3 linked regions of the Aromatoleum petrolei genome follow. The protein of the gene in region 2 binds, or shares a complex with, the protein of the main gene of each other region. Links are inferred from orthologs where the notes say so. Each region holds a gene or a part of one and is shown on either strand. Other genes may lie near its edges. The genes, in order: dnaN, holA and holB.

What was found.
Region 1: the proteins of holA (region 2) and dnaN are in contact, whole or in part, in a cryo-EM structure (PDB 8GIZ), measured with the Escherichia coli proteins. The link is inferred for Aromatoleum petrolei from one-to-one orthologs.
Region 3: the proteins of holA (region 2) and holB are in contact, whole or in part, in a cryo-EM structure (PDB 8GIZ), measured with the Escherichia coli proteins. The link is inferred for Aromatoleum petrolei from one-to-one orthologs.

The regions. Positions count from the first base shown.
Region 1 is NZ_CP059560.1:2,705,324-2,708,259, reverse strand. Bases 1-2,783 are described here. They hold dnaN (DNA polymerase III subunit beta), read left to right. Parts: upstream 1-730; coding sequence 731-1,837; downstream 1,838-2,783. Other genes in these bases: gyrB (DNA topoisomerase (ATP-hydrolyzing) subunit B), read left to right, coding at 1,921-2,783; dnaA (chromosomal replication initiator protein DnaA), read left to right, coding at 1-662. In the rest of the region: more of gyrB, read left to right, coding at 2,784-2,936. UniProt on the Escherichia coli protein: Confers DNA tethering and processivity to DNA polymerases and other proteins. Acts as a clamp, forming a ring around DNA (a reaction catalyzed by the clamp-loading complex) which diffuses in an ATP-independent manner freely and bidirectionally along dsDNA.
Region 2 is NZ_CP059560.1:1,128,895-1,131,999, reverse strand. The notes cover bases 20-2,971. They hold holA (DNA polymerase III subunit delta), read right to left. Parts: upstream 2,024-2,971; coding sequence 1,016-2,023; downstream 20-1,015. Other genes in these bases: leuS (leucine--tRNA ligase), read right to left, coding at 2,539-2,971; ToN1_RS05090 (LPS-assembly lipoprotein LptE), read right to left, coding at 2,020-2,526; ToN1_RS05100 (glutamate-5-semialdehyde dehydrogenase), read right to left, coding at 20-929. Also shown: more of ToN1_RS05100, read right to left, coding at 1-19; more of leuS, read right to left, coding at 2,972-3,105. UniProt on the Escherichia coli protein: Part of the beta sliding clamp loading complex, which hydrolyzes ATP to load the beta clamp onto primed DNA to form the DNA replication pre-initiation complex.
Region 3 is NZ_CP059560.1:4,244,098-4,247,249, reverse strand. Bases 72-3,070 are described here. They hold holB (DNA polymerase III subunit delta'), read right to left. Parts: upstream 2,101-3,070; coding sequence 1,042-2,100; downstream 72-1,041. Other genes in these bases: mltG (endolytic transglycosylase MltG), read right to left, coding at 2,726-3,070; tmk (dTMP kinase), read right to left, coding at 2,097-2,729; ToN1_RS19395 (PilZ domain-containing protein), read right to left, coding at 680-1,045; ToN1_RS19400 (TatD family hydrolase), read right to left, coding at 72-669. Outside these bases: more of ToN1_RS19400, read right to left, coding at 1-71; more of mltG, read right to left, coding at 3,071-3,152. UniProt on the Escherichia coli protein: Part of the beta sliding clamp loading complex, which hydrolyzes ATP to load the beta clamp onto primed DNA to form the DNA replication pre-initiation complex.

The sequences.
Region 1 (2,936 bases), 1.6 Mb from region 2 along the record:
AAGAGTTCTTCCACGCCTTCAACGCGCTCACCGAGGCGAGGAAGCAGATCGTCATCACCTGCGACACCTATCCCAAGGACATCCAGGGCCTGGAAGATCGCCTGATCTCCCGCTTCGACTGGGGCCTCACGGTGCAGATCGAGCCGCCCGAGCTCGAGATGCGCGTCGCGATCCTGCAGAAGAAGGCCGAGGCGCTGCGCGTCGAGCTCACCGACGACGTCGCCTTCCTGATCGCCAAGAACCTGCGCTCCAACGTGCGCGAGCTCGAAGGCGCGCTCAACAAGGTCGTCGCCTTCGCGCGCTTCCACGGCCGCGGCATCTCGCTCGAGGTGGCGAAGGACGCGCTCAAGGATCTGCTCAACGCGCACAACCGCCAGCTCACCATCGAGCATATCCAGAAGACGGTCGCCGACTACTACAAGATCAAGGTCGCCGACATGCACTCCAAGAAGCGCACGCGCGTGATCGCCCGCCCTCGCCAGGTCGCGATGTGGCTCGCCAAGGACCTCACGCCGATGTCGCTGCCGGCGATCGGCGAGGCCTTCGGCGGACGCGACCACACCACCGTGCTGCACGCCTGCCGCACGATCGCGGACCTGCGCCTCGCGGACCAGCAGCTCAACCACGACGTGCACGTGCTGACGCAGGTGCTGCGCGGATGAGTGTGCCGCGCCGCACCGCTTCCTTGCCCGGACAAACGGAATAACTTCAAACGGAAGATCCTGACGCCATGCTTCTGCTCACCACCACCCGCGATGCGCTCCTCGCCCCGCTGCAGTCGGTCGCCGGCATCGTCGAAAAGCGCCACACCCTGCCGATCCTGTCGAACGTGCTGATCGAGAAGCACGGCGACCAGCTCACCCTGCTCGCCACCGACATCGAGATCCAGATCCGCACGACCACGGGCGGACACATCGGCGGCGAGGACGCCAACATCACCGTCGCCGCGAAGAAGCTGCAGGACATCCTGCGCGCGCTGCCCTCCGCCGGCGAAGTGGTGCTCACGCTCGACGACAAGCGCCTCACGGTGAAGGCCGGGCGCAGCCGCTTCGCGTTGCAGACCCTGCCCGCCGCCGACTACCCGCGCATGAACCTGCCCGACGGCGACGCCACGCGCTTCAGCATCAGCCAGAAGAGCTTCAAGCGCCAGCTCGCCCAGGTCGCCTACGCGATGGCGCAGCAGGACATCCGCTACTATCTCAATGGTCTGCTGCTGATCGCCGACGGTAAGGAACTGCGCATGGTCGCCACCGACGGCCATCGCCTCGCCTTCGCCTCCAGCCCGCTCGAGGCCGAAGTGCCGCGCACCGAGGTCATCCTGCCGCGCAAGACGGTCATGGAGCTCGCGCGCCAGCTCGCCGACAGCGAGGACCCGCTCGAAGTCGTCCTCGCCGGCAATCAGGTGGTGTTCCGCTTCGGCCCGATTGAGCTCGTCTCCAAGCTCATCGACGGCAAATTCCCCGACTACGAGCGCGTGATCCCGCAGAACCACCAGAAGCTGCTGACCTTCGAGCGCGCACCGCTGCTCGCGACCCTGTCGCGCGTCGCCATCCTCACCAACGACAAGTTCCGCGGCGTGCGCCTCGTGCTCGGCGACGGCATGCTGAAGATTGCCTCGACCAACGCCGAACAGGAAGAAGCGCAGGAGGAGCTCGAAGTCGACTATCACGGCGACGCGCTCGACATCGGATTCAACGTCACCTATCTGCTCGACGTGCTCACCAACATCCACGAGGACCAGGTCGAGTGGCGCTTCAACGACGGCAACTCGAGCGCGCTGGTGACCCTGCCGGGCAACGACCGCTTCAAGTACGTGGTCATGCCGATGCGAATTTGACGCACACGGCGCCCGCCGCCGCAGCGTTCTGACGCCCCGGGCCCTCCCGGGGCGCGTTCTTTGATGATTCATAGAGATTGACGATGTCCGATCCGCAAAACCTGCCTCAGTCCGCCCCCGTCCCCGCTCCCGCTCCGTCCGGCGACTACGATGAATCCAGCATCCAGCAGCTCGAAGGCCTGGAAGCCGTGAGGAAGCGTCCCGGCATGTACATCGGCGACACCTCCGACGGCACCGGCCTGCATCACATGGTGTTCGAGGTCGTGGATAACTCCATCGACGAGGCGCTGGCAGGCCACTGCGACGACATCGTCATCACTATCCACGCCGACAACTCGATCTCCGTGGCCGACAACGGCCGCGGCATCCCGGTCGGCGTGAAGATGGACGACAAGCACGAGCCCAAGCGCTCGGCGGCCGAGATCGTCATGTGCGTGCTGCACGCCGGCGGCAAGTTCAACCAGAACAGCTATAAGGTGTCCGGCGGCCTGCACGGCGTGGGCGTATCGTGCGTGAACGCGCTGTCGAAGTGGCTGCGCCTCACCGTGCGCCGCGACGGCAAGAAGCACTTCATGGAATTCCACCGCGGTGTGCCGCAGGAGCGCGTGATCGACGTCGTCGACGGCGTCGAGGTCAGCCCGCTGAAGGTCATCGGCGAGACCACCAAGCGCGGCACCGAGGTCCATTACCTCGCCGACGACGACATCTTCGGCACCGTCGAATACCACTACGAAATCCTCGCCAAACGCCTGCGCGAGCTGTCCTTCCTCAACAACGGCGTGAAGATCCGCCTCGTCGACCAGCGCACCGGCAAGGAAGAGGACTTCGCCTTCGCCGGCGGCGTGAAGGGCTTCGTCGAATACATCAACCGCACCAAGTCGGTGCTGCACCCCAACGTGTTCTACGCCGCGGGCAGCACGCGCATCCCCACCGGCCACGGCCACGACGCCGAGCTGGGCGTCGAAGTCGCGATGCAGTGGAACGACAGCTACGCCGAACAGGTGTTGTGCTACACCAACAACATCCCGCAGGCCGACGGCGGCACCCACCTCACCGGCCTGCGCGCGGCGATGACGCGCGTCATCAACAAGTACATCGA
Region 2 (3,105 bases):
ACGAGGCGGGCGCCGGGAATGGCTGCCTCGCGCAGGATGGCGAGGGACTCGTTGCAGCCGCGCATCTCGACCTCCTTCGTGGCGAGCATGCGGGCGATTTCGGGCAGGAAGCGGGCCGCCACCGCACGGTCGACGAGCAGCGATTCGGCCGTGTTGCAGGTGCCGTAGCGTTGTGTCTTGGCGTTCTCGACGATGGGCACGACCTTCGCCGGGTCGGCTTCGGTTTCGACGTAGACGTGGCAGTTGCCGTCGAGGTGCTTGATCACCGGCACGCGCGCTTCGCGCGAGATCCGTTCGATGAGCCCCTTGCCGCCGCGCGGAACGATGACGTCGACGAACTCGGGCATGGTGATGAGCTGGCCGACGGCGGCGCGATCCGTGGTTTCCACGACCTGGACTGCCGATTCGGGCAAGCCCGCGGCGGCAAGACCGGCACGCACGCAGGCAGCGATCGCCTGGTTGCAGTGCAGGGCCTCCTTGCCGCCGCGCAGGATTGCCGCGTTGCCGGACTTGAGGCACAGCGCGGCCGCATCCGCGGTGACGTTGGGGCGCGCTTCGTAGATGATGCCGATCACGCCGAGCGGAACGCGCATTTTGCCGACCTGGATGCCGGAGGGGCGGCGCTTGACGTCGGTGATTTCGCCGACGGGGTCGGGCAGTGCCGCGACCTGTTCCAGGCCCTGGGCCATTGCCTCGATGCCTTTGGCGTTGAGCGTGAGGCGGTCGATCATCGCCGGCTCGAGTCCGGCCGCGCGTGCCTCCTCTACGTCGCGCGCGTTGGCGGCGAGCAACTCCTCGCGGCGGTCGCGGATCGATGCGGCCATCGCGCATAGCGCCGCGTTCTTCGCGGCGGTCGACGCGCTGGCGAGCTGGCGCGAGGCGGCGCGGGCTTGGCGGCCCAGCGTCTGCATGTATTCCTGAATATCCATGGAAATTCCGGTGTTGCCGTGCAAAAGAACATTAAAGCACCGAACGGTGCGATGCGGCCAGTGTCGGAGGGCGCTTGGCCGAAGTGCTAGCGGCGGACGAGCCGGAGCGCGAGCTGAAGAAATTCGTCCCACACGTCGCCCGGGGCAAGACCCTTGATGATGCGGTCGATGCGCGCGGCGTGCAGCAGTGCGGCGCGCAACGTCGCCGGCTTGAGGCGCGGAAGGGCGCGCTGAATCGCTTGGCGGCGGCGTTCGTCGAACACGCGCTCGGCCTTGAGCAGGGCTGGTAGTTGCTGGCCCGACGCGACACCGGAACTCAGGTTCGCGAGCGTGCGGATCTCGTTCGCGAGGGCCCAAAGCACGAGCGGCGGGGCCGTTCCCTCGCCCTGCAGGCCTTCGAGAAGGCGTGTGCAGCGCACGGGGTCGCCTTCGAGGAGGGAATGGCGCAGTTTGTCGATGTCGTAGCGTGCGACGTTGAGTACCGCGTCCTGCACGTTTTCCTGCGTCAGGCGTCCTTCCCCGTGCAGCAGGCCGAGCTTGAGGATTTCCTGATGGGCTGCGAGGAGGTTGCCCTCGACGTGGTCGGCGATGAAGGCGAGCGCTTCGGCTGGCGCGGACTGATTCTGGCGCGCAAGACGGCCTGCGATCCATTCGGGCAGGCGTTCGCGCTCGGGGGCGTTCAGCTCGACCACAATGCCGCCGTCGCTCAGGGCCGTAAACCATGAGGCCTTGCGTGCGGTCCAGTCGAGCTCGGGCAGGGTGACCAGGGTGACGATACCGTCGCCCGGGTTGCGCGCATGCCGTTGCAGCGCTTCGCCGCCTTCGCGGCCGGGCTTGCCGGTGGGAATGCGCAGATCGATCAGCTTCGAGCCGCCGAACAGCGACAAATTGCCCGCCGCGGCGCTCAGGCTTTCCCAGCGGAATCCCTGCCCGACGACCAGCGTCTCCCGTTCCTCGAATCCTTGGCGGCGTGCCGCCGCGCGGATCAGGTCAGCCGCTTCGAGCACGAGCAGCGGTTCGTTGCCGTGAAGCAGGTAAAGCGGGGCGAGCGGCTTTTCGAGGAGGGCGGGCAGCTGGTCCGGGCGCAGGATCACGGCTTGATGGCAGCGAGTCGGCGCATGAGCTGGTCGACGAGGTCGCCCTGCATGTCGCGGTAGAGCAGGGCTTCTTCCTGCTCCTTCGCGAGCACCTGCGAGTCGTCATAGGTGTATTCACGCTTGGCCGAAATCGTCGTGGGGCGGATGCGTTCGTTGCCCGCGCGGTCGATCAGGCGGAAGGTGAGGACGTGGCGCAATTCGTACTCGCGCACCTTGCCGGCGCCCGTCAGGGTGAGGATTTCCCGCTCGGGTTGATTGCGCAGGATCTCGAGTTTCGCTTCGGCCTTGGCCGGGTCGTCGACGATCTCGGTTGTGCCGCTGGTGCGGATACGCCGGCGCAGCGCGGCACCGAATTCGCTCTGGGCGCTGACGCCGACGTGGATGGTCGAGAACGCGAGCGGACGCGGGCCGCGCAACTGGAAGCCGCAGCCGGCCAGGGACGCCACGGCGACTGCGCCGAGGGCCAGCAGCAGACTGCGGCGGGAGCGGGAAGGTGTCATCCGCGGGAGTCCTCAGACCACGATGTTGACGAGACGGCCCGGCACGACCACGACCTTGCGCGGCGGCTTGCCTTCCATGAACTTCTGCGCCGCCTCGGAGGCGAGTGCGATCGACTCGATCTGCGACGCGCTCGCGTCCGCGGCGACCTTGATGTTGCCGCGCAGCTTGCCATTGACCTGCAGCACGAGGTCGAGCTCGTCCTGCTTGAGTGCGGCCTCCGACGGTGTCGGCCAGCTCGCGTTGAGGACGTCGGCGGCGAAGCCGCAGTCCTGCCACAGCGCGTGCGCGATGTGCGGCGTGATCGGGGCGAGCAGGCGCAGCAGGATGGACAGGCCTTCCTCGGTGACTTCCGCGTGGGCGGCGGCGTTGTCGCGCGGCGCCTTCTCCAGCGCGTTGAGAATCTTCATCGCCGCGGAAACGACGGTGTTGAACTGGTGCTTGCCGAAGTCGTAGTTCGCCTGCTTCAGACAATTGTGGATCTCGCGGCGCACCGCGGCCAGCGCCTCGGGCAGCGGGGCCACCGCGAGCGTGCGCGCTGTTGGGAGCTGGGTGCGGATCTCGTTGGTGAAGCCGTGGCC
Region 3 (3,152 bases), 3.1 Mb from region 2 along the record:
GTGGATGACCCAGGCAGGTTCGTTGGTCTTGCCGCGATGTGGAACCGGCGCGAGATACGGGGCGTCGGTTTCGATGAGCAGGCGGTCGAGCGGCACGTATTGCGCGACGGCCTTCAGCTCCCTGGCGTTCTTGAACGTGACGATGCCGGAGAACGAGATGTAGAAGCCGAAATCGAGGGCGGCCTCGGCGACGTCGCGCGATTCGGTGAAGCAGTGCATCACGCCGCCGGCTTCACCGGCGCCCTCCTCGCGCATCAGGCGCAGGGTGTCGTCGGCGGCGGAGCGCGTGTGGACGATCAGCGGCTTGCCGCATTGGCGGGCGGCACGGATATGGGTGCGGAAGCGTTCGCGCTGCCATTCGGGCGCGTCCTTCTGCCAGTAGTAGTCGAGGCCGGTCTCGCCGATGGCGACTACTTTGGGGTGCTCGGCAAGTGCCAGCAGGCGGGCTGCGTCCGGTTCTTCGACACCGTCGTTGTCAGGGTGCACGCCAACCGAGGCGAACAGGTTGGGGTGGCGCTCCGCGAGCGCGAGGACTCGCGGGAAATCTTCCATTTTGACGCTGACGCACAGGGCGTGGCCGACGCGGTTCGCGGCCATCGCCGCAAGGATGGCTTCTTCGCGCTCGGCCAAATCGGGGAAATCGAGGTGACAGTGTGAATCTACGAACATCGATGACACGTCAAAGAGTATGGGTGGGGCGGTTCGAGCCGAGATGACCGGCGAGGATCTGTTCGATGCGCGCACGCAGGGCCTTGCCGGACTCGTCCGAACTGAAATGCACGCCGATACCCTGGGTCTTGCCGCCTTGGGCACCCTGGGGGGTGACCCATACGACGGTCGCCGCGACAGGATGCTTGGTCGGGTCGTCCATGAGTTGCAGGAGCATGAAGACTTCGTCCCCGAGCGCATGCACGCGTGGCGTCGGCACGAAGATGCCGCCGTTGGCCAGGAAGGACATGTAGGCGGCGTAGAGCGCGGATTTCGAGTTTATGTTCAGCGACAGCACGCTGGGGCGTGCGACGCTCGGCTTGGGAGCTTCGCTCATCGGCGGGTTCCGGTCACGGCGCGCGCATAGCGCAGGAGCATGTCTTCGAGCATCAGCCTTGCATTGAGCGGATGCTGTGCGACCCGGCGAATCCGGGCGAGTTCATTGTAGCAGTTCGTCACAGCCGCCACGCTGGTGCGCTGCGCGAGCGCGGCAATGACATCATCCTCGCCGGGGAAGAAGCGCACCCGTCCGCCAAGGCGCAACGAAGCGAGGTCGGTAACCCAGCGTTGCAGCCATTCGACGAGCTGCGGCATGCCGAAGCCGGCAGCGACCGCTTCCTTCGATTTGAGCCAGCTTTCCCACTGGCCGGCGAGTCTCAGCGGATCACCGGCGGGCAGCGCTGCAATGTCTTTCACGAAGCGCCGCAGCAGGACGTCCGCGCCGCTCTTCGCAAGGCGCTGGGCTGCAAGCGGCATGCCGCCTGTGAGCGCGAGCAGGTCCGCGGGCGGTGCATCCGGGCCGGAGAGCCATTGCGCCACGATGTCCGCCGCCGGGCGCGCGAAGCTCCACTGCTGGCAGCGGCTGCGGATGGTGGGTAGCAGTCGGCGCGGGGCCGACGACACGAGCAGGAAGATGCAGCCTTCCGGCGGCTCTTCGAGCAGCTTCAGCAGGGCGTTGGCGGTGAAGGCGTTCATCGCCTCCGCGGGATCGACAATGATGACGCGCCGGCTGCTCTGGTGTCCTGTCACGGAGAGCGCCTCCTGCAGGTCGCGGATCTGTTCGATCAGGATCTGCGAGGATTTCTTCTTGCCGCTGCCGGCTTCGCCACCGTCGCCGCCGTCCCCTGCCTCGCTCTCCGCCGCCGCGTCGGCTTCGGGGACGATGGGCAGCAAATCGGGGTGATTGCCGGATAGCCGTAGCTGACAGGGCGCGCAGTGGTCGCAAGCGTGCCCGTCGCCCGCGGGGGCCGCGCACAGCAGGCTTGCCGCGAGCACGTCGGCGAGCTCGCGCTTGCCGAGGCCTTCGGGACCGACGAAGAGCAGCGCGTGCGGCAGCCGCCCGCCGAGGCCGACCAGCCGCTGCCAAGCGTCCTGCAGCCAAGGGTGGATCATCGGAAGAAGCGCTCCACGACGATCGCCTCGATCTCGGCACGGATCTGTTCGGGCGGGCGGTCGGCCGCGATGACGCGGATGCGCTCGGGGGCCATGCGCGCACGTTCGAGGTAGGCCGTGCGCACGCGCTCGAAGAAGTCACGTTGCTCGCGCTCGAAACGGTCCGGCGCGGCACCGGTATTGGCGACGCGTGCTGCGGCGATTGCCGGCGGCAGATCGAACACGAGGGTCAGGTCGGGCTGGAAGCCGGGGTGAACCCAGTCTTCGAGGGCGGAGAATTTGGCGGCGTCGAGGCCGCGTCCGCCGACCTGGTAGGCGTAGGTGGCGTCGGTGAAACGGTCTGAAACGACCCAGGTTCCGGCTGCGAGCGCGGGATGGATGCGGGCGGCGAGATGTTCGCGACGTGCGGCGAACATTAGCATGGCCTCGGTTTCGAGGTGCATGGGCTCGTGCAGCAGAAGCTCGCGGAGCTTTTCGCCGAGGTCCGTGCCGCCCGGTTCGCGCGTCTGGTCGACAGTCAGCCCGCGGCCCAGGAGGAGTGCGACGACCGCCGCAATCTGGCTGCTCTTTCCAGCCCCGTCGATGCCTTCAAAGGTGATGAAGCGCCCGCGGGCGCGCGTCTGGTTCAACTTCCCGATCCCCGCTGATAACGATTGACCGCTTTGTTGTGGTCGTTGAGGTTGGAGGAAAACTCGCTGGTCCCGTCGCCGCGGGAGACGAAATACAGGTATTCGGTCTGCGCAGGGCGTACCGCAGCGTTCAGCGATTCGGCGCCCGGCATCGCGATCGGCGTTGGCGGCAGCCCGGCGCGAGTGTAGGTGTTGTAGACGTGGTCGGTTTCGAGGTGCCACTTTTTCAGACGACCATCGAAGGACTCGCCGTAGCCGTAAATCACGGCGGGATCGGTCTGCAGACGCATGCCGATGCGCAACCGGTTGGCGAAGACGGAGGCGACGAGCCCGCGATCCTCCGGGCGCCCGGTTTCCTTCTCGACGATGGACGCGAGGATCAGCGCGTCGTAGGGCGACGCCAGGGGAACCCGCGGATCTCGC